Regions from separate parts of the Acidovorax sp. T1 genome, predicted to be linked through region 2. Evidence: predicted binding sites of a transcription regulator. Region 2 holds the regulator's gene; each other region holds the start of a gene.
What was found. The regulator sigma-54, encoded in region 2, starts transcription at its own class of promoters, with help from an activator protein. The targets are predictions, from matches to a motif close to TGGCANGNAANCTGCTTT.
Positions count from the first base shown of each region.

Region 1: the regulator sigma-54 is predicted to act here: its motif matches at 4,991-5,008, upstream of CCX87_RS00680 (TorF family putative porin).
Region 3: the regulator sigma-54 is predicted to act here: its motif matches at 5,363-5,380, upstream of CCX87_RS12930 (ANTAR domain-containing response regulator).

Region 1 covers NZ_CP021648.1:155,336-163,187, reverse strand. The annotation lists gene glcF (glycolate oxidase subunit GlcF) at 1-127, opposite strand, end outside; gene CCX87_RS00700 (YoaK family protein) at 164-949, opposite strand; gene glcE (glycolate oxidase subunit GlcE) at 1,020-2,141, opposite strand; gene amt (ammonium transporter) at 2,354-3,793, opposite strand; gene glnK (P-II family nitrogen regulator) at 3,836-4,174, opposite strand; gene CCX87_RS00680 (TorF family putative porin) at 4,221-4,952, opposite strand; gene CCX87_RS00675 (YifB family Mg chelatase-like AAA ATPase) at 5,163-6,713, shown strand; gene CCX87_RS00670 (ATP-binding cassette domain-containing protein) at 6,848-7,852, opposite strand, start outside.
Region 2 covers NZ_CP021648.1:3,765,660-3,773,511, forward strand. The annotation lists gene CCX87_RS17490 (THUMP domain-containing class I SAM-dependent RNA methyltransferase) at 1-873, opposite strand, end outside; gene CCX87_RS17495 (acyl-CoA thioesterase) at 870-1,352, opposite strand; gene CCX87_RS17500 (RNA polymerase factor sigma-54) at 1,434-3,023, opposite strand; gene lptB (LPS export ABC transporter ATP-binding protein) at 3,023-3,796, opposite strand; gene lptA (lipopolysaccharide transport periplasmic protein LptA) at 3,808-4,461, opposite strand; gene CCX87_RS17515 (thiol:disulfide interchange protein DsbA/DsbL) at 4,564-5,220, opposite strand; gene CCX87_RS17520 (SPOR domain-containing protein) at 5,305-5,991, opposite strand; gene argS (arginine--tRNA ligase) at 6,004-7,701, opposite strand.
Region 3 covers NZ_CP021648.1:2,734,676-2,742,527, reverse strand. The annotation lists gene CCX87_RS12950 (ABC transporter ATP-binding protein) at 166-978, opposite strand; gene ntrB (nitrate ABC transporter permease) at 1,048-1,992, opposite strand; gene CCX87_RS12940 (CmpA/NrtA family ABC transporter substrate-binding protein) at 2,009-3,253, opposite strand; gene CCX87_RS12935 (MetQ/NlpA family ABC transporter substrate-binding protein) at 3,824-4,609, shown strand; gene CCX87_RS12930 (ANTAR domain-containing response regulator) at 4,727-5,353, opposite strand; gene tsaD (tRNA (adenosine(37)-N6)-threonylcarbamoyltransferase complex transferase subunit TsaD) at 5,511-6,554, shown strand; gene CCX87_RS12920 (efflux transporter outer membrane subunit) at 6,711-7,852, shown strand, end outside.

The DNA of each region.
Region 1 (7,852 bases), 490 kb from region 2:
CGCCCAGCAGCTGGTAGGTGGGGCAGGTGGCGGTGCAAAAGCCGCAGTGCACGCACTTGCGCAGGATGGATTCGGCCTCCAGGCCGTCAGGGCGGGCGCGGTATTCAGGGGCGAGTTGGGTTTGCATGGGGTGCAGCCTGGACGGGTCAACAAGAAGAAAAATTCAGGGGGCGGGCGGCAGCTGGGCGGGCACGGCTTTGCGCAAGGGATGGCGCAGGCGCGAGCGATCGGCCCACAGCGGGGACAGTGACAGGGCCAGCAGGACCAGCGCCAGCGGCACCACAAACACAAAACCCACATGCTTGAAGCCGGCCGCCCCGGCAATGCCGCCGACAAGAAACATTGCCACCAGGCCAGCAAATAGCCGCAGCCGGGACTGGTTGGCGCGCACCTGATTCTCCACCGCGATGCCGGTGCGGTTCCAATACAGCATTTTGCCCAGCTCGATGCCCAGGTCGGTCACCACGCCCGTCATGTGCGTGGTGCGGATCTGGGACGACGACATCTTGGTCACGGTGGCGTTCTGCAACCCCATGATGAAGGACAGCAGCAGCACCGTCGTGGGCACCGCAAACGGAGTGCGCCAGTCGAGCGTGATGGTGCCCACCAGCCCGAACACCAGCATGAGCAACGCCTCCAGCACCAGCGGCAACGCATAGCTGCTGTGCAGTTTGCGCTGCAGCGCCCAGTTCACCATCACCGCCGTGGTGGCCGCCCCGCTGATGAAGGCCAGCAGGGCACCCAGGGCGCTGAGCACCAGCACCATATTGCCCAGCACCAGGTTGTCGGCCAGCATGGACAGGAATCCGGTCATGTGCGAGGTGTACAGGTGCACCACCAGAAAACCGCCCGCATTCACCGCCCCGGCATTGAAGGCCAACAGCAGGCCCAGCACGCGGTTGCTGGTGCCGGTGCGGTGGTGGCCGGTGAGGTGCCGCAGGCGCCGCATGGTCAGCTTGCGCCGCCGTCAAGGCGCGGCTTGCGGTGCCATTCGGCGGTGGCAGCCATGTGCCCGCCCCTCACCACTGCGGCGCCAGGCGGCCAGGATTGAAGATGCCGGCCGGATCAAAGGCGTGCTTGAGGCGCGCATGGATCTGCGCCACGGCCGGAGATTTCAAGTCGAACTGGCCTGTAGCGCTTACCCCACAAGCGCCATCAGCTATGAATAAAGTAGCACCTCCACCCGCCGCCCGGGCCGCCTCGCGCAGCGCATCGCCCTGCTCCAGCGGCGCCTGCACCCAGCGCAGGGCGCCATGCCATTCGATCAGCGGCGATACACCCGCGGGCAGTGCCAGCACCGGCGCGGTGGCGGGCAGTGACAGGCGCCACAGCGCCTGCCCGGGCCGGGCGCGGCGGGCGGCGAACCAGGGCAAGGTCTGGTCCCGGCAGGCCCGCCAGTCGGGCGCCACGGTGGCGTTGTCGAGCCGCGTGCCGCCCATGCTGCGGCAGGCCGCATCGACCGCCGCCACGGCGCCGCGCAGTCGCACATAAAGCTGGTCCACGCCCGCGTCTTCCACCCAGCAGCTGGCGTTGAGCGGCAGGGGCTGGCCGCCCCAGGCGTGCAGCCGGCGCAGGGCGTCGGCCTGGTGGCATTCAAAGCGCAGCGTGGCCTCGGCGGGCGCCACGGGCAGCACCTTGAGACTGACCTCGGTAAGCAGACCCAGCGTGCCCCAGGCGCCCGCCATGAGGCGCGAGACATCGTAGCCCGCCACATTCTTCATGACCTGGCCGCCAAACGTGAGCAGCTCGGCGCGGCCGTTGAGCAGCACCACGCCCAGCAGGTAGTCGCGCACCGCACCCACGCTGGCGCGGGCAGGGCCGCTCAGGCCGGCGGCCACCATGCCACCCACCGTGGCGCCAGCGCCGAAATGGGGCGGCTCAAAAGGCAGGCACTGGCCTTGTTCGGCCAGCACGGCTTCCAGCTCGGCCAGCGGCGTGCCGGCACGCGCCGTGACCACCAGCTCGCTGGGCTCGTAACTCACGATGCCGGTGAGCACGCGGGTGTCGAGCAGCTCACCGCGCAGGGCCAGGCCATGAAAGTCCTTGGTGCCCCCGCCACGGATGCGCAGGGGAGTTTGCGCGGCGACGGAGGCTTGGACACGATCAACAATCTGGCGCAGGGCGATTTCCATGGCCTGCATGGTAGCGGCTCGCAACCGGGACTGCCGGACGAACCGCATGAATTTTTTGAACAGCGGCCATGCAATCCGCTGGCGCGGCGGCTGGGCAGGCTGCAAGCTGCTGCTTCATCCCATAAAAAAGGCCCGCCGAAAGGGCGGGCCAAAACCTTGAAGAGACACTCACCGAAATTTTAGGGCGCTGCGGCGCCACCAGACGCCGCAGCGGGGGGTTGTCAGCGGTTGTATGCCGTTTCGCCGTGCGAGGTGATGTCCAGACCTTCGCGCTCGGCTTCTTCGGGGACACGCAGGCCCACCAGCAGATCGGCGATCTTGTAGGCGATGAAGGAGACCACGCCCGACCACACGATGGTGAGCAACACGCTCTTGACCTGGATCCACAGCTGCGCACCCATGGCAAAGGTGTCGGGGGTCAGGCCGCCCGTGCCACCCAGGCTTTGCGAGGCAAACACCGCCGTCAGGATGGCGCCGACGATGCCGCCCACGCCATGCACGCCAAACACATCGAACGCATCGTCGGCACCCAGCATCTTCTTGAGGCCACCCACACCCCACAGGCAGATCACGCCAGCAATCAGGCCCAGCACGATGGAACCCATGGGGCCCACGAAACCGGCAGCCGGCGTGACCGCCACCAGACCGGCCACCGCACCCGAGGCCGCACCCAGCATCGAGGCCTTGCCTTTGTGCAGGGCTTCACCAGCCAGCCAGGACAGCGTGGCAGCGCCCGTGGCCAGGATGGTGTTGATGAAGGCCAGGCCGGCCACGCCGTTGGCGGCACCGGCCGAACCGGCGTTGAAGCCGAACCAGCCCACCCACAGCAGCGAGGCGCCCACCATGGTCAGCGTCAGGCTGTGGGGCGTGAGCGCTTCCTTGCCGAAGCCGATGCGCTTGCCCACCATGTAGGCGCCCACCAGGCCGGCGATACCGGCGTTGATGTGCACCACGGTGCCGCCCGCGAAGTCGAGCGCGCCATCCTTGCCCAAAAGGCCGCCGCCCCACACCATGTGGGCCATGGGGATGTAGCTGAAGGTGAACCACAGCACGGCAAAGATCAGCACGGCGGCAAACTTGATGCGCTCGGCGAACGAACCCACGATCAGCGCCACGGTGATGGCGGCAAAGGTGGACTGGAAGGCCACGAACACGTACTCAGGGATGGTCGGCAGCAGGCCCGACAGCGTGTCGGGCGCAATGCCCTTGAGGAAGATCTTGTCAAACCCGCCGAAGAACTGACCCTCGCCGGCGAAGGTCAGGCTGTAGCCGTAAACGGCCCACAGCACGGTGATCAACGCGAAGATCACGAACACCTGCACCAGCACCGACAGCATGTTCTTGGAGCGGGCCAGGCCGCCGTAGAACAGAGCCAGTCCCGGGATCACCATCAGGATCACGAGCATGGTGGAGGTCAGCATCCACGCGGTGTCGCCGGAGTCGAGCTTGGGCGCTGGCGCTGCGGGCGCAGCCTCGGCAGCTGCAGCCGTGGCGGCGGCGGGCGCCGGTGCCGCAGCCGCCTCGGGGGCAGCAGGTGCGGCGGCATCGGCCGCCGGGGCGGCCGTGGTGGTTTCGGCCGGGGCAGGGGCCTGGGCCAGGGACATGGATCCTGCGCAAAGCAGGCTCAGTCCCAGAACGAAGGAGGCAAGCAGTTTTTTCATGGCATGTTCTCTGTGTGGGATGCAGCGGGCCTTGGCCGGCGCTTAAAGGGCTTCCTTGCCGGTTTCACCGGTGCGAATGCGCACCACCTGCTCCAGATGGGTGACGAAAATCTTGCCGTCACCAATCTTGCCGGTGCGTGCCGCGCCTTCGATGGCTTCGATCACGCGGTCCACCAGTTCATCGGCCACGGCGGCCTCGATCTTGACCTTGGGCAGAAAATCGACCACGTATTCCGCGCCGCGGTACAGCTCGGTATGGCCCTTCTGGCGCCCGAAGCCCTTGACCTCGGTCACCGTGATGCCTTGCACCCCGATGTCGGAGAGGGCTTCGCGCACTTCGTCGAGCTTGAAGGGTTTGATGATGGCTGTCACCATTTTCATTTGAGGTTCCTCCGATAGACGGCACCGCAGGGGTGCCTGCCGTTGATTACAGGGTTTTGGTGAGCGTGGCGACCACGCGGGCTTTGTTGACGGGGCCGAAGAAGTCTTTCTTGTTGGCGCCCACGATAGCAGCGCCCAGTGTCAGGCCATCGCCAAAGTCGTAGGCACCGCCGACGCTGTAATCCATGTAGTTGGGCACGCCGGTGTCCTTGATGTCGCCGGAAAAGCGGGTAAAGCCCACCGATGCCTTGAGCGTTACCTTGGGCATCACTTCCTGCGCCAGCGCCAGGTTCAGATAGCCCGTGTTGCGGCCCCGCAGGCCCGATCCGGCCTTGGCGCCTGCCCAGCCGAAATAGTCCTTGGACACCGTGTGCGAATACTTGGCGACGAACGGGCCAAACGTGGCGGCACCATAGAGCTCGACGGTGTTGCCACTGGTGTTGCCGGGGTACAGATAGGCCAACGCGCCCACATCCATATCCACCTCGCCGGCCTTGAATTTGTAGCCGCCGTAGACATCGGATTCCAGCGAGTTGCCGGACAGCCAGTTCACGCTGGAGTTCCAGTTGCCGACATACCAGCCGGTGTCACCGAAGGCATAGTCAAAACCGCCCTGCACTGCTGGCTTGAACGCACTCACCTTGCTGGTGTCCTGGTCCTGCCCCCGGAACTTGTAGTTGCTGGTCATGCTGACATTGCCGGTGAGCTGGGCGCTGGCCAGCAATGGCAGGGCTGCAACAAAGGCGACGCTCAAGAGCTTGATGGATGCGCGGGTCATGTTTCCTCCGGTTGGACAATGATTAGGGACAGTCGTGTTAAGCACGGTCCGTGCCATGTCGCGCATCGCTGTGGCGGCAAGCCACACGCCCACATCGTGCATTCGCTTACATTGGTGGTAGCGCCGCGCCACCGCACCTCCTTGGTGCGCGGCGGGACCGACGGATGACAGCCACCCGCACACCGCACCTATCTGGGGAGAAAACCGTTCATGAGTCTTGCATTGGTGCAAAGCCGCGCGCTTCTGGGGCTGGAGGCGCCCTCCGTCACCGTCGAGGTGCATCTGGCCAACGGGCTTCCCAGTTTCACGCTGGTCGGCCTGGCCGACGTGGAGGTGAAGGAGGCGCGCGAACGGGTGCGCTCGGCGCTGCAGAACGCGGGGCTGGAGTTCCCGCACAACAAGCGCATCACCGTCAACCTGGCGCCGGCCGACCTGCCCAAGGATTCTGGGCGCTTTGACCTGCCCATTGCCCTGGGGCTGCTGGCCGCCAGCGGACAAATCGACGCCAGCCGCCTGGCCGGCCATGAATTCGCGGGCGAGCTGTCGCTATCGGGCCAATTGCGCCCTGTGCGCGGCGCGCTGGCCACCAGCCTGGCGCTGCGCGCCCAGCAGGTGGCGGTGCGCCTGGTGCTGCCGCCGGGCAGCGCCGAAGAAGCCGCCCTGGTGCCCGACGCACAGGTTTACCGCGCCCGCCACCTGCTGGATGTCGTACGGCAGTTCCTGCCGGCAGGCAGCCAGGACCCCATCGACGACGCCAGCGCCACGGACGACGGCTGGTGCCTGCTCCACCCCACGCCGCTGGCCACACAGATGACCTATGCCGACCTGTCGGATGTCAAGGGCCAGGCGGCATCCAAGCGCGCACTCGAAATCGCCGCCGCCGGTGGGCACAGCCTGCTGATGATGGGGCCGCCCGGCTCCGGCAAATCCATGCTGGCCCAGCGCTTTGCCGGGCTGCTGCCGGCCATGACCATGGAGGAGGCCCTGGAGAGCGCCGCCGTGGCCAGCCTGGCCGGGCGCTTCACCCCCGCGCGCTGGGCGCAACGGCCCACCTGCCAGCCCCACCACACGGCATCGGCCGTGGCGCTGGTGGGCGGGGGCTCGCCGCCGCAGCCTGGCGAAATATCGCTGGCCCACCATGGGGTGCTGTTTTTGGATGAGATGCCAGAGTTTCCCCGCGCCGCCCTGGAGGCGCTGCGCGAGCCGCTGGAAACCGGGCGCGTGACCATTGCACGGGCCGCGCGGCGGGCGGAGTTTCCGGCCAGCTTTCAATTGGTGGCGGCCATGAACCCCTGCCCCTGCGGTTTTCTGGGCGCGGCACAGCGTGCCTGCCGCTGCACGCCCGACCAGGTGGCGCGTTACCAGGGCAAGCTCAGCGGCCCCTTGCTGGACCGCATCGACCTGCATGTGGAAGTGCCCGCCCTGCCCGCCAACGACCTGCTGAACGCACCACCGGGCGAGACCAGCGCCGCCGTGCGCGAGCGCGTGGCCCGCGCGCGCCTGGCGGCCATCACCCGCCAGGGCAAAACCAACCAGGCGCTGCAGGGCCAGGAAATCGACACCCACACCGCGCTGGAGCCCTCCGCCGCGCAGTTTCTGCAAACTGCCGCAGCGCGCCTGGGCTGGTCGGCCCGCAGCACGCACCGCACCCTGAAGGTGGCGCGCACCATCGCCGACCTGGCGGGCGCCGCCAGCACCCAGGTGGCCCATGTGGCCGAGGCCGTGCAATACCGGCGCGTGCTGCGCGGGCCTGCGGCCTGAGAGGCTTTCAGCCGCTGCATCTTTCCGGGCAGGTTTTTACTACATTATTGATAGCTTAATTCGCTTGATACATAAGCGCTTTAGGCCATTATTATCAAAATCAACCGCCCGGGTACTGGCGCCGCACGGCCACCTTAAACCCCCAGGTACGCCTGCCGCGCCCCCGCATCGCCCGTGAAATCGGCCATGGGCGCGGTGTGCACGATGCAGCCCTTTTCCAGCACGCAGACGCGGTCGGCTACAGCCTCGGCCAGGGCCAGGTTCTGCTCGCTGAGCAGGATGCCCACGCCTTGGCTCTTGAGCGCGCGGATAGCGTGGGCCATCTGCTCGACGATGACGGGGGCCACGCCTTCGGAGGGCTCGTCGAGCAGCACCATGAAGGGCTGGCCCATGAGCGTGCGCGCCACCGTGAGCATCTGCTGCTCGCCGCCACTCATGCGCCCGCCCAGGCGGCCGGGCATCTCGCCCAGGTTGGGGAAGAGCGTGAACAGGCGCTCCGGCGTCCAGTGCGGCGCCGGTTCGCCATCGGGCCACGCGCGCGGCGGCTGGCGGCCGGCTTCCAGGTTTTCCTGCACGGTCAGGTCCGTGAAGATGCGCCGGTCCTCGGGCACGTAGCCCAGCCCTGCGCGCGCGATCTGGTGCGGGGCCTTGCCGCGCAAAGGCCGCCCCATGAAGTCCACGCGGCCCTCGGTGCGGCCGAGCAGTCCGGCAATGCTCTTGAGCGTAGTGGACTTGCCCGCGCCGTTGCGGCCCATGAGGGCCACAACCTCGCCGCGCCCCACGGAGAGCGAGACGCCGTGCAGGATGTGAGCCGCGCCATACCAGGCATGCAGCCCTTCCACGATGAGTAATGGTGTTTTTGGCACTTCGCGCTTGTCTGGCAAGCGCTGACAGCTATCATTTTCAGAGCCGCCCAGGTACGCGGCCTGCACGCGCGCGTCCTGGCGGATGGCCTCGGGCGTGCCTGCGGCCAGCAACTGGCCGCGCACCAGCACGGCCACGCGGTCGGCTTGGCCGAAGACCACGTCCATGCTGTGCTCGGTGAACAGCACGCCCATGCGCCGCTCGCGCGCGATGCGGCGCACGAGCTGCATGAGGGCCACGCGCTCGGCGGGCGCCATGCCGGCCGTGGGCTCGTC
Region 2 (7,852 bases):
GCGCAGCTGCACGGCATCGGCCACGCCGGCACGCTCGGCATTGCGCTGGGCAAAATCGACCATGCGGTGGGCCACATCACTGCCAAATATGGGCACAGCGCTTGCCTGGATTGCGCCTTCAGCTTCGTTTTTAATAGCAGACCAGACATGCGCCTGGAACGGCAGCAGTTTCTCGAACGCAAAGCGGCGCAGCATGCCCGCCGGGATGCGGCAGGCGATCTGCGCGGCCTCGATGGCAATGGTGCCGCTGCCGCAGCAGGGGTCGTACAGCGGCACGGGGTTGTCGCCCAGGGGGTCCCAGCCGCTGGCGGCGATCATGGCGGCGGCCAGGGTTTCCTTGAGCGGCGCGTCGCCCTTGTCCTCGCGCCAGCCGCGCTTGAACAGCGGCTCGCCCGAGGTGTCGATGTAGATCGTGGCCTCTTCGGTGGTCAGGTGCAGGTGGATGCGCACGTCGGGCCACTGCGTGTTCACGTCGGGGCGCACGCCGCTCTTGGCGCGAAAGCGGTCGGCCACCGCGTCCTTGATCTTGAGGCCGGCGAAGTTCAGGCTTTGCAGCGGGCTGTGCTGCGCCGTCACCTCGACCTTGAAGGTCTGGCGCGTGGTGAACCAGATCTCCCAGGCCACGTCGCTGGCGGCTGCGTACAGGTCGTTCTCGGAGCGATAGGGCCGGTGCGCGAGCTGCACCAGCACGCGTTGCGCCAGGCGGCTGTGCAGGTTCAACAGCAGCGCCTCGCGCCAGGACGCGCGCAGCAGCACGCCGCCCCTGCCGGTGAGCAGGTCTTGCCCCGTGAGGCCGGTGATGCCATGCACCTCGTCGGCCAGAAAGCCCTCGACGCCCGCGGCGCAGGGGAGAAAAAGTTGGAGTTGGTTCATGTCGATGGGGAAGATACGCGCTCGGGCACAGCGGGGAAACCGGGCTCACCCGCGCGGGCCCGCAGCAGCTGGCGGATGGATTCGGGAATCGGCGCCACCTTGCGGTCGCTCTTGCCGATGAAGACGATGCCGGTCTTGCCGCGCGCCACCTCGCGGCCTTGCGTCTTTTCAGTCATTCGAAAGACGAGGTCGAAACCATAGCGATTGAAGTCTGCGGGCGCCATCTCCACGCGCATGGTCTCGCCGTGAAAACCCTCGGACCGGTACTGCGCCACGATGTCTCCCACCACGATGGACAGCCCGCCCACATCCGCCTCGGGGTAACCCAGCGACTGGAAGAAGCGCACACGCGCCTCGGACACCAGCGAGAGCAGCTGTGCGTTGTCCAGGTGCCCGCCCTGGTTGACGTGGCTGATGTAGATCTGCATCTCGGTGGCAAAGCCGAAGTGCGGGGGAAGGTCGAAAACAATGCGGGCCATGGCGTACAAGCGGGTGAGAGGGTCAACGAAACAAAAAAACAACCAACGGGCGCACAACCCGCGCACCCGCCAGCGAAGGGCCTACAAAGCCTTGCGCAGGTTGGCCGGCGCGATCTTGAGCGCCTCGCGGTATTTGGCCACGGTGCGGCGCGCGCACTCGATGCCCTGCTCCTTGAGCATCTCGGCGATCTGGCTGTCGGACAGCGGCTTGGCGGGGTTTTCAGCGGCGACGAACTGCTTGATCAGCGCACGCACCGCCGTGCTGGAGGCGTTGCCGCCGGTCTCGGTGCCCAGGCCCGAGCCAAAGAAGTATTTGAGCTCATAGGTGCCGATCGGCGTGGCCATGTACTTGGCGGTGGTCACGCGGCTGATGGTGGACTCGTGCAGGCCCAGCTCATCGGCGATGTCGCGCAGCACCAGCGGGCGCATGGCCAGCTCGCCGTGGGTGAAAAAGTTTTTCTGCCGCTCGACGATGGCGCGCGAGACGCGCAGGATGGTGTCAAAGCGCTGCTGGATGTTCTTGATGAACCAGCGCGCCTCCTGCAGGCGCTGCTGCATGCCCTGGTGGCCCTCGCCGCCCTTGTGGCCGCGCAGCGCGCCGGCGTAGATGTCGTGCACACGCAGGCGCGGCATCACGTCGGGGTTGAGCTGCACGATGAAGTTGTGCTGGCCGCTGTGCCCATTGGCGCGGCCGGCTTTGCGCACGATGACGTCGGGCACGATGATGTTGCGCTCCACATCGGCAAAGCGGCGGCCGGGGCGTGGCTCCAGCCGGGCAATCAGGGCCATGGCGGCGCGCGTGCGCTCTTCGCCATCGCCACAGGCCTGGGTGAGGCGGCGGATGTCGCGGCGCGCCAGCATCTCCAGCGGCTGCTGGCAGATGGAGAGGGCGGTCTGCACGGTGCCGGGGTCGATCCCGCTGTCTTCGTCGGCGGCCAGGGCCTTGAGCTGCAGCGTCAGGCATTCGGCCAGGTTGCGCGCGCCCACGCCCACGGGCTCCAGGCTTTGCAGCAGGCGCTGCGCCACGGTGAAACGGTGCACCAGCTCGTCGATCTGCTCGAGATTGCCCTCACCAGCCAGGCCCGTGGCCAGCTCTTGGAGCGGCTCTTCAAGGTAGCCGTCGTCGTTGAGCGATTCAATCAGGAAGCGCAGCGCGGCGCGGTCGATCTCGGACAGGCGCAGCGCCAGGGCCTGGCGGTGCAGAAACGACGTGAGGGACTCGTGCGAGCGCGCCAGCTCGGTGGCATCGGCCTCGTCGCCTTCGGAGTCGTTGCGGTTGCGGGCGGGCGCATCACCGCCCCACTCGGCATCGTTGGGCGCCATTTCCACGGTGCCGTCGCCGCTCCAGTCGGGTTCGTCCGCGCTGGTGCTGGGGGTTTCCGCATCATTTTGGCCTTCAGCGCTAGTGCTGCTTGCGCTGGCAGCTCCTGAATACATAGCATCATCGGCGCTGTAGTCGTCGGCCTGCGCGGGGGTGTCGGCGGCTTCCAGGCCGAACTCCTCGCGCGGCGCCTCTTCGGCGGTGCGCTCCAGAAACGGGTTCTCGTCAAGCATCTGCTCGACTTCCTGCGAGAGTTCGAGTGTGGACAGCTGCAACAGCCGGATGGATTGTTGCAACTGCGGCGTGAGCGACAGGTGCTGCGAAACGCGCAGAGACAGGCCGGGTTTCATCACATCCTGAAGTGCTCGCCGAGATAGACGCGTCTTACCTCGGCGTTGTCAACGATTTCGGCCGGCGTGCCCTGGGCGAGCACGCGGCCATCGCTGATGATGAAGGCGTGGTCGCAGATGCCCAGCGTCTCGCGCACGTTGTGGTCGGTGATCAGCACGCCGATGCCGCGCGCCTTCAAAAAACCAATGATCCGCTGGATCTCGATCACCGCGATCGGGTCGATGCCGGCAAACGGCTCGTCGAGCAGGATGAAGCGCGGCTGGGTGGCCAGGGCGCGGGCGATCTCGACCCGGCGGCGTTCGCCGCCCGACAGCGCCAGGGCCGGTGATTCGCGCAGGTGATCCACGCGCAGCTCCTGCAGCAAGGCCGTGAGACGCGCTTCAATCTCGGCCCGGGGCAGGGGCTTGCCGTCGTCGCCGCGCTGCAGCTCCAGCACGGCGCGCACGTTCTCTTCGACGTTCAGCTTGCGAAAGATCGACGCCTCTTGCGGCAGATAGGACAGCCCCAGGCGCGAACGCCGGTGGATGGGCATGTTCGCCACCGAATGGCCATCGATGCGGATATCACCGCCATCGCAGCGCACCAGCCCCACGATCATGTAAAACGAGGTGGTCTTGCCAGCGCCATTGGGGCCAAGCAAGCCCACCACTTCGCCCTTTTGCACGACCAGCGACACGTCCTTGACGACCTTGCGGCTGCCATAGGATTTTTCGAGGTGTTCGACTTCCAGGCGGCTGCCCGTCTGGGTATCTGGGCCTTGACCTTGATTCACCGTCACAGCACTCACTTGCTTGCACCACCGAGCGAGTTGCTGGGACGCAGCACCGGCCCGCTGGCCGCGGGGGCCGGGGCCACAGCGCCGGCAGGCTGCTCCTTGGCCGGCGACAGCACGGCGCGCACGCGGCCGCCCGGGGCGGGTACATCGCCCGGCACGCTGGCGGCCGACTTTTTCTGGCCATCGACCGTGAACACGTCGGTGAGGTTGTTGTAAACGATGACGGCGCCCGACACATCATCGGTCACCACCGATTCCCGATAGCGGCGCATCTCGGCGCGGGTGATGAAACGCACGTTGTCGGCCTTGCCGTCGTATTCGATGATTTCACTCTCGCCTTCGATGAACTCGTCCGGTGCGCCGGCCGGGGTGTCGCGCTTTTGCCGGAAGAACGCGCGCTTGCCGGGCTCGGCCGTCACGACGCCGTACTGGTAGCCATCGGCATCCTGGCGCACATCGAGCCGCGCGCCGCGCAGCACGATGGAGCCCTTGGTCATGACCACCCGGCCCGTGAAAACACTGGTCTGCTTGAGCTCATCGTGGCGCAACGCATCGGCCTCGATGTTCATGGGCTTGTTGCGGTCGGCTTTTTCGGCAAAGCCCACGCCAGGGGCGCAGGCCAAGGCCGTCAGCAGCAGGATGGGGAGGAAACTTTTTTTCATGAGGCACGAATCTTGCACGGATTGTAGCCATGCACGGGGGGGGCGGCCCATAAAAAAAGCCCGCAGGCGCGGGCTTCTCGAACGGGTAGGCGCTGTGCGGGATCAGCCCTTGCGCGCCACGCCCGCCAGATACTCCACCACCTGCAACACGGTCTGCATGCTGCCGGCCATGGTGCCATCGGTATAGAACCGGCCAGCCACGCCCATCGAGGGAACGCCCTCCACGCCATAACCCTCTTGCAGCGCCGAGGCACGGCGCACCTGACTGGCCACAGTGAAGGAGGTATAGACCTCCTTGAACTTGGCGGCGTCCACGCCCTGCTGGGCCACCCAGGCAAAGATATCGTCATCCTTGGCCAGCTTGAGCTTTTCGACGTGGATGGCACGGAACACCTTGGCGTGCAGGGTGTCGAGCTTGCCCATACCTTCGAGCGTGAAATACAGCTTTTGCTGCGGCACGAAGCTGGCGTTGAATGCCACCGGAATGCGGCGGATGCTCAGGTCCTTGGGTGCTGCCTTGACCCAGGCATCGAGCGTGGGCTCAAACGCGTTGCAGTGCGGGCAGCTGTACCAGAAGAACTCGATCACATCCACCTTGCCGGCGGGCGCATCGGGCGTCAGCGGCTTGGCGAGCTTGGTGTAGTCCTTGCCCTCCTTGAACTGGCGCGCCTGCGCCAGGGCCGGCGTGGCCAGCGGCAGGGTCAGGGCGGAAGCGGCAACCACCGAAGCGGTAGAGAGGGAAAACTCGCGGCGTTTCATGAAAGGGACACTCCTTGTTCTGGTCTGGGGGTGTGAGACCGCCCCCATGAAAAAGTTCAGACGATGTCGATGGACGCCGCCATCCTAGCGCTGGACACGCACCATCGCGGACTCGACGCCAGCGCTTTCCAGTTTTTCCTTCAGCTGCTCGGCGTCGTCGCGCTTGGAAAAAGGGCCCACACGCACACGGTACACGGTGCGGCCGTTTTGTTCGCGCTCGCTCACGCGGGCTTCCCAGCCCAGCATGGCCAGCTTGGCGCGCTGGGCGTCGGCGCCCGACTGGCTGGGGAACGCACCGGCCTGCACGAAATAATCAAACGGATCCACCCCTGCCGACCGGGCCTTGGCCAGATCGCCCAGCGGGTCCGCCGAGGTGGCGGCCTTGGTATCGACCTTGGCGTCGGCCTTGGTGGCCGGCTTGGCATCGGCCGTCGCAGGCTTGCTGGCGGGGATGCGCGCAGCAGTGGCCTCGGCGGGGGCGGGAGCGGCGGGTGCCGCAGGGACCGCGCCATTGGCATCGGGCGCAGCTGGCGCGACCGGCGCGGCGGGTGGTCGTGCGGGGTTCTTGCCGTAAAGCGGCGAATTGGGGTCCCAGTTCTTGTTCTTCTGGGCTTCGGCGGCGTCCTGGTCCACGCCACGCAGGCCGCCCTTGTTCAGAAAAGGCACCGGCACCTTGGTCACATACACGGCCACGGCCAGGGCAGCGCCCAGGCCGACGATGACCCCGGCAATAAAGCCGATGATGGTGCCGCCCGTCTGTTTTTTCTTCATGGTAGTAACTGCTTACATTCTGGCTGGGGCCGATACGCCCAGCACGGCCAGGCCATTGTGCAACACCTGGGCGGTGGCGGCGACGAGGGCCAGGCGGGCGCGCTTGACGGTTTCATCCTCCACCAGGATGCGCTCGGCATCGTAGTAGCTGTGGTAGCTGGCAGCCAGGTCGCGCAGGTAGAAGGTGACGTCGTGCGGCGCCTCGCCTTCGGCAGCGGCGGTGAGCATCTCGGGGTATTTGGCCAATTGCAGCATCAGCGCCTGGGCCTGCGGGCCATCGAGCGCGGACAGGTCCGCGTCCTTGAGCGCGGCCACATCGCCACCGCCTTGCCCGGCCAAAGACTCTTGCCAGGCGCGCAGCACCGAGCAGATGCGCGCATGGGCGTATTGCACGTAGTACACCGGGTTGTCGTTGTTCTGCGCCACGGCCAGGTCCACGTCGAAGGTGTATTCGGTGTCGGGCTTGCGGCTGAGCAGGAAGAAGCGCACCGCGTCCTTGCTGGTCCACTCGATCAGGTCGCGCAGCGTGACGTAGCTGCCCGCGCGCTTGCTGATCTTGACCTCTTCGCCGCCCTTGACCACGCGCACCATGGTGTGCAGCACGTAGTCGGGGTAGCCCTGCGGAATGCCCACATTGGCCGCCTGCAACCCGGCGCGCACGCGAGCGATGGTGCCGTGGTGGTCGGTGCCCTGCACATTGACCACCTTGGTAAAGCCGCGCTCCCACTTGGTGATGTGGTAGGCCACGTCGGGCACGAAATAGGTGTAGCTGCCGTCGCCCTTGCGCATGACGCGGTCCTTGTCGTCGCCATATTCGGTCGATTGGAGCCACAGCGCGCCGTCGTGCTCGTAGGTCTTGCCCGCGTCGCGCAGCTTTTGCACCACGGCATCGACCTTGCCGCTGGTGTACAGGCTGGACTCGAGGTAGTAGTTGTCAAAGCGCACATCAAAGGCCTTGAGGTCCAGGTCCTGCTCGTGGCGCAGATAGGCCACGGCAAACAGGCGCATGCCGTCGAGGTCGTTCACATCGCCGCTGGCGGTGAACTCACGGTCGTCCGAGCGCACGGTCTTTTGGGCCAGGAAATCGGCGGCAATGTCGGCAATGTAGTCGCCGTTGTAGGCCGTCTCGGGCCATTCGGCGTCGCCGGGCTTGAAACCACGGGCGCGCATCTGCGTGGAATTGGCCAGGGTGGCGATCTGCACGCCCGCGTCGTTGTAATAGAACTCGCGGTACACGTCCCAGCCCTGGGTGTCGAACAGGTGGCTGATGGCATCGCCCAGCGCGGCCTGGCGGCCGTGGCCGACATGCAACGGCCCCGTGGGGTTGGCCGAGACGAACTCGACCAGCACGCGCGCATTGCGCCGAGGCTGGAAGCCAAAGCGCGCACCGGCGGCCAACACCTCGCGCACGACTTCCTGCTTGGCAGCAGGTTTCAGGCGGATGTTGATGAAGCCGGGGCCTGCGATGTCGATATCGGCCACCCAGCGCTGGTAAACCGGCGTGGCGAGCAGCGCGGTGCGCAGGTTTTCTGCCACCTGGCGGGGATTGAGCTTGAGCGGCTTGGCCAACTGCATGGCCGCGGTGCAGGCGAAGTCCCCGTGAGACGCCACCTTGGGCGACTCGAATGCGGCCTTGGCGCCCGCGCCGGGGGTGAGTTTTTCCAGTTCAGCCGCAAGCGCGGCCAACAAATCTTGTTTGACGGAGAGCATTGCCCGATTCTACGGGGCCGGTGCCAGACGCCCCCCCGGCCCAGCGCATCGAAACAGCCATCGGCCTGCCGCCTCCGTCATCCGCATTGTGGAAAAGGCCGTTGTATGCTGCAATCCGCCTGGGTTGACGTTCGATATCTGCCAACTTTTG
Region 3 (7,852 bases), 1.0 Mb from region 2:
GCAAAGTGACCATCGCACACTTTGACGCACTGGGAGTGCCACGCCTGTCCTGACCTCAAACTCCTGAACCGCCCGGTGCGGACCCGCATGCCGGGTGGTGTGGCAGGGGGTGCCTCCGATCATGGAGGCACACTGTGCCGATGCCGCGCCTTGTAGCGTGGGAATTCAAGCCGCCTTTTCCACATGCCCTTGGCGCGTATACAAAAAGTCGATCACGGCCTTGCGGCAGTGCACGTAGCGCGGGTCTTCGGCCAGTGCCACGCGGTTGCGTGGGCGCGGCAGGTTGACCGCCAGCACCTCGCCAATGGTGGCGGCGGGGCCGTTGGTCATCATCACGATCTTGTCGGACAGCAGCACGGCCTCGTCCACATCGTGCGTCACCATCACCACCGTGCTCTGCGTGCGCGCCACGATCTCCAGCAACTCGTCTTGCAGCCGCGCGCGGGTGAGGGCGTCGAGCGCGCCAAAGGGCTCGTCCATCAGCAGCACCTGCGGCTGCATCGACAGCGCCCGCGCAATGCCCACGCGCTGCTTCATGCCGCCCGAGATCTCGCCAGGGCGCTTTTGCGCCGCGTGTGCAAGGCCCACCAGCGCCAGCGCCGCATCGGTGCGGGCCGCCAGCTGCGCCTTGCTTTCGGTTTTGCCGAACACGCGTTCCACCGCCAGATGCACGTTGTCAAAGCAGGTCAGCCAGGGCAGCAGCGAGTGGTTCTGGAACACCACGGCGCGCTCGGGCCCGGGGCCCTTGATCTCCTTGTTGGCGCACAGCAGGGCGCCGCTGGTGGGCGTGGTCAGCCCGGCGATCAGGTTCAGCAGGGTGGATTTGCCGCAGCCCGAGTGCCCGATGAGGGCCACGAACTCGCCCTTGGCGATCGAGAGGTGGATGTCCTTGAGCGCCGGGAACAGGCCCTTGGCGGTCTTGAAGGTCTGCTCGACGCCCTGGATCTCGATGAACTTGGTGGTGAGAGATGTATTCATGATGTTCTCCATTGCCGTTCGCCTTGAGCGTGTCGAAAGGCTTCGACAAGCTCAGCCCGAACGGCGTTGTCAGCTCTTGACTTCCTCGAACGTAAATGCCGTGGCCAGCTTGATGAGTGCATATTCAAGCACCAGCCCGACGATGCCAATCACGAAGATGGCGATGATGATGTTCTTGACGTTCAGGTTGTTCCACTCGTCCCACACCCAAAAGCCAATGCCCACGCCGCCCGTCAGCATCTCGGCCGCCACGATCACCAGCCAGGCCGTGCCCACGGCCAGGCGCACGCCGGTCAGCATGTAAGGCAGCACGGCGGGGAACAAAATCTTGGTGGCGATCTTCCACTCAGACAGGTTCAGCACGCGGGCCACGTTCATGTAGTCCTGCGGCACGCGTTGCACGCCGGTGGCGGTGTTGATGATCATGGGCCAGATCGAGCAGATGAAGATGGTCCAGATGGCCGCCGGGTTGGCGCCCTTGAACACCAGCAAACCAATGGGCAGCCAGGCCAGCGGCGACACCGGCCGCAGCAGGCTGATGAGCGGGTTGAACATGCGCGACAGGAAGTTGAAGCGCCCGATCACAAAACCCGCCGGAATGCCCACCACCGCCGCCAGCCCGAAGCCCACGGCCACGCGCTGCAGCGAGGCCAGCACGTTCCAGCCCACGCCCTGGTCGTTGGGGCCGTTGCTATAGAACGGGTTGCGGAACACTTCCAGCGCCTGCAGCCAGGTCTCGTGGGGGCCGGGAATGCTGTTGCCGGTGCTGGCCGACACCAGCGCCCACAGCCCCACCAGCAAGCCAAGGCCGCACAGCGGCGGCAGCACCGCCAGCCAGAAGCCACGCGAGCGGGCCGCCCAGTCACGCCCCGGCAGGGGGGCAGGCGGGGTCGCTGGTTTTAAGTGATTTTGGCCGCTAGCGCTTGCTGGTTGTGCGCTGGTAGCTATATTTGTAATAGCATCATGCGGGGCTGGCGTGGGCTCCAGCGGGGAGTGGAATACGGCGCTGACCATGGTGGTCTCCTATTGCTCAGGCTTTGATCTTGAAACCGTCGGCGTACTTGGCGGGGTCCTTGCCGTCCCACACCACGCCGTCGATCAGCTTGCTGGTGCGCAGCACATCCTTGGGCACGTTCACCTTGAGGGCGCTGGCCACCGATTTGTAAAGCTCTACCTGGTTCACCTGCTTGGCCACGGCCAGGTAGTCGGGGTGGCTCTTGAGCAGGCCCCAGCGCTTGTGCTGGGTGAGGAACCACATGCCGTCCGACAGATAGGGAAAGTTCACCGCACCGTCGTTGAAGAACTTCATGTGGTTGGGGTCGTCCCAGGTCTTGCCCATGCCGTTCTGGTAGCGGCCCAGGATGCGTTGGTTGATCGCGTCCACGCCCGTGTTCACATAGGCCTTGCCGGCAATCGTCTCGGCCATTTTCATTTTGTTGGACAGGCTGGCGTCGATCCACTGGCTGGCTTCGAGCACCGCCATCATCACGGCGCGCGTGGTGTTGGGGTGCTTTTTGACGAACTCGGCCGTGGTGCCCAGCACCTTCTCGGGGTGGTCCTTCCAGATGTCCTGCGTGGTGTTGGCCGTGATGCCGATGCCGTCCATGATGGCGCGGTGGTTCCAGGGCTCGCCCACGCAAAAACCGTCCATGTTGCCCACGCGCATGTTGGCCACCATCTGCGGCGGCGGCACGGTAATCAGCTTGGCGCCCGACAGCGGGTTGATGCCCGCCGCCGCCAGCCAGTAGTGCATCCACATCGCGTGCGTGCCGGTGGGGAAGGTGCCGGCAAAGGTGTATTCGCGCTTTTCCTTGGCCATCAGCGCCGCCAGCGACGGGCCGTCCACCGCGCCCTTGTCGGCCAAGGCTTTGGACAGCGTGATGGCCTGGCCGTTGTGGTTCAGGTTCATCAGCACCGCCATGTCTTTCTTGGGGCCGGCCGTGCCCAGGTGCACGCCATACACCAGGCCATACAGCACATGGGCAAAGTCCAACTCGCCGTTCACCAGCTTGTCGCGCACGCCGGCCCAGCTGGCCTCTTTGGTGGGAATGATGGTCACGCCGTACTTCTTGTCAAAGCCCAGCACCGAGGCCATCACCACGCTGGCGCAGTCGGTCAGCGGGATGAAGCCGATCTTCACTTCCTTTTTTTCCGGGGCGTCCGAGCCCTGGGCGTGGACGAGCGCACGCAGCGCGGGGCTGATGCCTACCGCACCCACGGTGGCGGCTTGCAGCACGGTGCGGCGGTTGAGGCTGGTTTTCAACAGATCGGTCATGGGGCTTCCCTTGGGCGTGGCAAAACAAAAAAGGCGTCCTCACACCGCGCCGGCTGCATGGGGCAGCGGTGCGCGGGTGGGGACGCCTTTGTCCGGGTTCTGACCACATCCGCCCGCCGTTGGGCGGAGTGGCCAATGCAGACCTGTGAGGGTCTGACCCTGTCAATGCAAGCCCTGTGCCAGCTTGCGGAAATTGTGTTTGCTATTTATTTAGGAGCTGTATGCGTAATAAATACGGGCGATTTACAGCTATTTGATGCAGAAATCCTGTGAACGCCAGCGCACCGCTGTTGTGCGATGCACCATCAGGGCGCGGGAAAGTCGCTGTGTTGTGAGGCGAGCGCGGCGGCAGGCAGAAACAGAAACGGCAAAAACCACAGCGCACCGTTGCGCCCAGTGAGTGCAAACGACAGTGATTTCAGAGAATTGCATATAAAACACTATTTTTATATCAGAAATTAGCTAAAGAGTCATCTTTAGATCGTTTTCGTCGTTACACTTGCCGCCAAGCGTCAGGGTTATCCCGCATTTTTGACCCTGCCGTGCCTTCATTCATCGAAAGAGCCTGTCATGTTGAAAAAGACCCTGTCCGCACTCGCCCTCGCAGTCTTGGCCGTCAGCACCCATGCAGCCGACGTGCTGAAAGTGGCCGCAACGGCCGTGCCCCATGCCGAAATCCTGAACTTTGTGAAGCCCCAGCTCAAGGCCCAGGGCGTGGATCTGCAGGTCAAGGAGTTCAGCGACTACATTCAGCCCAACGCGGCGGTCGAAGACAAGCAGCTGGACGCCAACTTCTTCCAGCACCAGCCCTACCTGGACAGCTACAACAAGGACCGCAAGAGCAGCCTGGTGCAGGTGCCCAATGGCAAGGTGCATGTGGAGCCCTTCGGCGCTTACTCCAGCAAGATCAAGAACGTGAAGGACCTGAAGGATGGCGCCACGGTGGCGATTCCGAACGACCCCTCCAACGGTGGCCGCGCGCTGATCTTGCTGGCCAAGCAAGGGCTGATCGAGCTCAAGGACCCCAAGAGCCTCACGCCCACGCCCCTGGACGTGGCCAAGAACCCCAAGAAGCTGAAGTTCAAGGAACTTGAGGCGCCCCTGCTGCCCCGTGCACTGGCCGATGTGGATCTGGCCCTGATCAACACCAACTACGCCATCGAAGCCAAGCTCAACCCCACCAAGGATGCGCTGTTCATCGAAGGCGCAGATTCGCCCTACACCAACATCGTTGCGGCCCGCGCGGACCGTGCCAACGACGCCAACATCGCCAAGCTGATCAAGGCCCTGCACACGCCGGAAGTGAAGAAGTTCATCCAGGACAAGTACAAGGGGGCCGTGGTTCCTGCGTTCTGAGCGCGCCTCGGCCTCGTTGCATACCATCCAAAACGCTGCTTTCGGGCAGCGTTTTTTTGTCAGGACGGATGCCTGTTCAATCCGCTGGGTCGGCCAACGCGCCCATGGGCCCACGCCTCAACCCAGCAAGTCCATCACATCCAGCATGCGCTGCGCCACATCGACCAGCTTGAGGCCCTTGTCCATGGCGGTCTTGCGCAGTTTTTCGTAGGCGGCCTGTTCGCTCAGCCCCTGGCGCTGCATGAGCAGGCCCTTGGCGCGGTCGATGGTCTTGCGGTCTTTGAGCTCTGTGCGCGCGTCGGCCAGTTCGGTGCGCAGGGCCTGTTCGTGCTGAAAGCGCGCCATGGCCACATCCAGGATGGGGCGGATGCGCTGGGGCGCCAGCCCTGCCACGATGTAGGCAGACACGCCCGCAGCCACGGCGTCCTTTACATGCGTGGTGTCTTCATCGTTGGTGAACATGACGATGGGGCGGCGGGCGTCGCGCGTGGCCATTACCACATGTTCCAGCGCGTCGCGGGCCTCGCTTTCTGCGTCCACGATGATCAGGTCGGGCTGCAGCTGGGCCAGCCGCTCGCTCAAAAAAACATCGGCCGGCAGCGTGGCGATGAGGTTGAAATTGTTTTCCAGCAGGCCAATGCGCAGCGCCCGCGAGCGCTCGGCCTGGGTGGCGGCGTGTTCGTCGTCGGGGTCGGCAATGGCCAGGTCGGGGGCCACCACCACAATGCGCAGGGCGTCGGTCATACCAGATGGTAAGCAAAATTTACGCCACAAGTTGGTGCGCCGGGATGGTGCACAGCGCTGGTGCGGGCTGTGAATCTGGTGGTCGCCACGCCGGGCTTTGCGCCCGCATTCAGACTGCAGGCGTGGCCGCGATGGCCCCGGGTTTTACACTTGGGGCATGAGCTTGCTGATCCTGGGTATTGAATCTTCGTGCGATGAAACCGGCGTGGCGCTGGTCCGCTCTACGGGCGGGGTGGCTGTGCCCGCCTTGCTGGCGCATGCCTTGCACAGCCAGATCGAGATGCACCAGGCCTATGGCGGCGTGGTGCCCGAGCTGGCCAGCCGCGACCATATCCGTCGCGTGTTGCCGCTCACCGAGGCCGTCATGGCTGAAGCGGGCCAGCGCCTTGCCGATGTGGACGTGGTGGCCTACACCCGGGGGCCGGGCCTGGCGGGTGCGCTGTTGGTGGGCGCGGGTGTGGCTTGCGCGCTGGGTGCGGCACTGGGCAAGCCGGTGCTGGGCGTGCACCACCTTGAAGGGCATTTGCTGTCGCCGTTTTTAAGTGCCGACCCGCCGGAGTTCCCCTTCGTCGCCTTGCTGGTGTCGGGCGGCCACACCCAGCTGATGCGGGTGGACGGCGTGGGCCGCTACGAACTGCTGGGCGAAACCATCGACGATGCGGCGGGCGAGGCGTTTGACAAGTCGGCCAAGCTGATGGGCCTGGGCTACCCGGGCGGACCGGCCCTGTCGCGCCTGGCCGAGCAGGGCGACGCCACGGCCTTCAAGCTGCCGCGCCCGCTGCTGCACAGCGGCAACCTCGATTTTTCGTTTGCAGGCCTCAAGACCGCCGTGCTGACGCAGGCCAAAAAACTCGGCGATGCGCTGGAGGCGCGCAAAGCCGATTTGGCCGCGAGCACCGAGGCAGCGATTGTGGAGGTGCTGGTCAAGAAGACGCTGGCCGCGCTCAGGCAGACGGGCCTGCAGCGCGTGGTGGTGGCTGGTGGCGTGGGTGCCAACCGCCATTTGCGCGCCCAGCTCAATGCCGCCTGCGCGCAGAACAAGGTGCGTGTGCATTACCCCGAACTGCATTTGTGCACCGACAACGGCGCCATGATTGCCATGGCAGCGGCCATGCGGCTGCAGGCTGGCCAGCAGCAGGCCAACCGCGACTATGCGTTTGACGTCAAGCCCCGCTGGCCACTTGACGCGCTGGCGTCCTGAGTTGCGGGGGCGTTGAACAGCGCCGCCCGGCCCCAACGCTTGGGTGCCATGTGCGCGGCAATGTGCGGCAGCTTTACGCGGGCTTCACTTTTCTGTATCGGGCAGGACATGACCGCACCGCACAATGGGGCATGCCATGTACACCGCCTCTTTCCCATGAATGACTGTTCTCTTGCCGCTGCAGGGCACCCTGCGCCGTGCGCGCGCTTTCGTCTGACTGCTTTTGCCGGGCTTTGGGTGCTGACGCCGGCCGTGGCGCTGCTGGCCGGTTGTGCCAGCCTGGTGCAGCCCGACGGCAGCCTGCCGCAAACCCCGGTTCCGGCGGCCTGGTCCGCGCCAACGCCAGCGGGCGTGCCCGCCACGTCGCTGGCGCAATGGTGGCAGCGGTTCAACGACCCGCAGCTCACGCGGCTGGTCACCCAGGCCCTGCAGGCCAACACCAGCCTGCGCAGCGCACAAGCCGCATTGCAGCAGGCGCGCGCGCAGGTGGATGTGCAGGCTGCGGGCCTGCTGCCCAGCGTGGGGGCTTCGGCGTCGGCCCAGCGCAGCCGGGCGTCGAACACCACCGGCAACAGTTTTCAGGCGGGGTTTGATGCCAGCTGGGAGCCCGACGTGTTTGGCCGCCTGCGCAGTGGCGTGAATGCCAGCGAGGCCGAGGCACAGGCCGCCGAGGCCAGCCTGGCCGACGTGCAGGTGTCGCTGGCCGCCGAAACGGCCGTGAACTACATCGAGCTGCGGGGCCTGCAGCAGCGGCTGGCCATTGCGCGCAGCAACCTGGCCAGCCAGCAGGAAACCCTGCAGATCACCCAGTGGCGGCTGCGGGCCGGGCTCACCACCTCGCTGGTGGCCGAGCAGGCCCGTGGAGCGGCAGAGCAAACTGCCGCGCAGATTCCGGCGCTCGAATCGAGCCTGGCCCAGTCGCGCCACAGCCTGGCCGTGCTGACCGGGCAGGCCCCCCTGGCGCTGGATGCGCAGTTGGCCGGCACGGTGGCCGTGCCGCAAGCCCCGCAAGACCTGGCGCTGGCCATTCCTGCCGAAACCCTGCGGCAGCGGCCCGACGTGCGGGCGGCCGAGCAGCGCATTGCCGCCGCGCTGGCCCGGGTGTCGCAGGCTGATGCCGCGCGTTATCCCGACTTCCGCATCTCCGGCAATCTGGGCCTGCGCGCCCTGACGCTGGGCGCCCTCACCAGCGGCGGCTCCATCGCCAGCGCCTTGCTGGCCAGTGTGTCGATGCCGGTGTTTGATGGCGGCGCGGCGCGCGCCCAGGTGCGCGTGCAGGAGGCGGCGCTGGAGCAGGC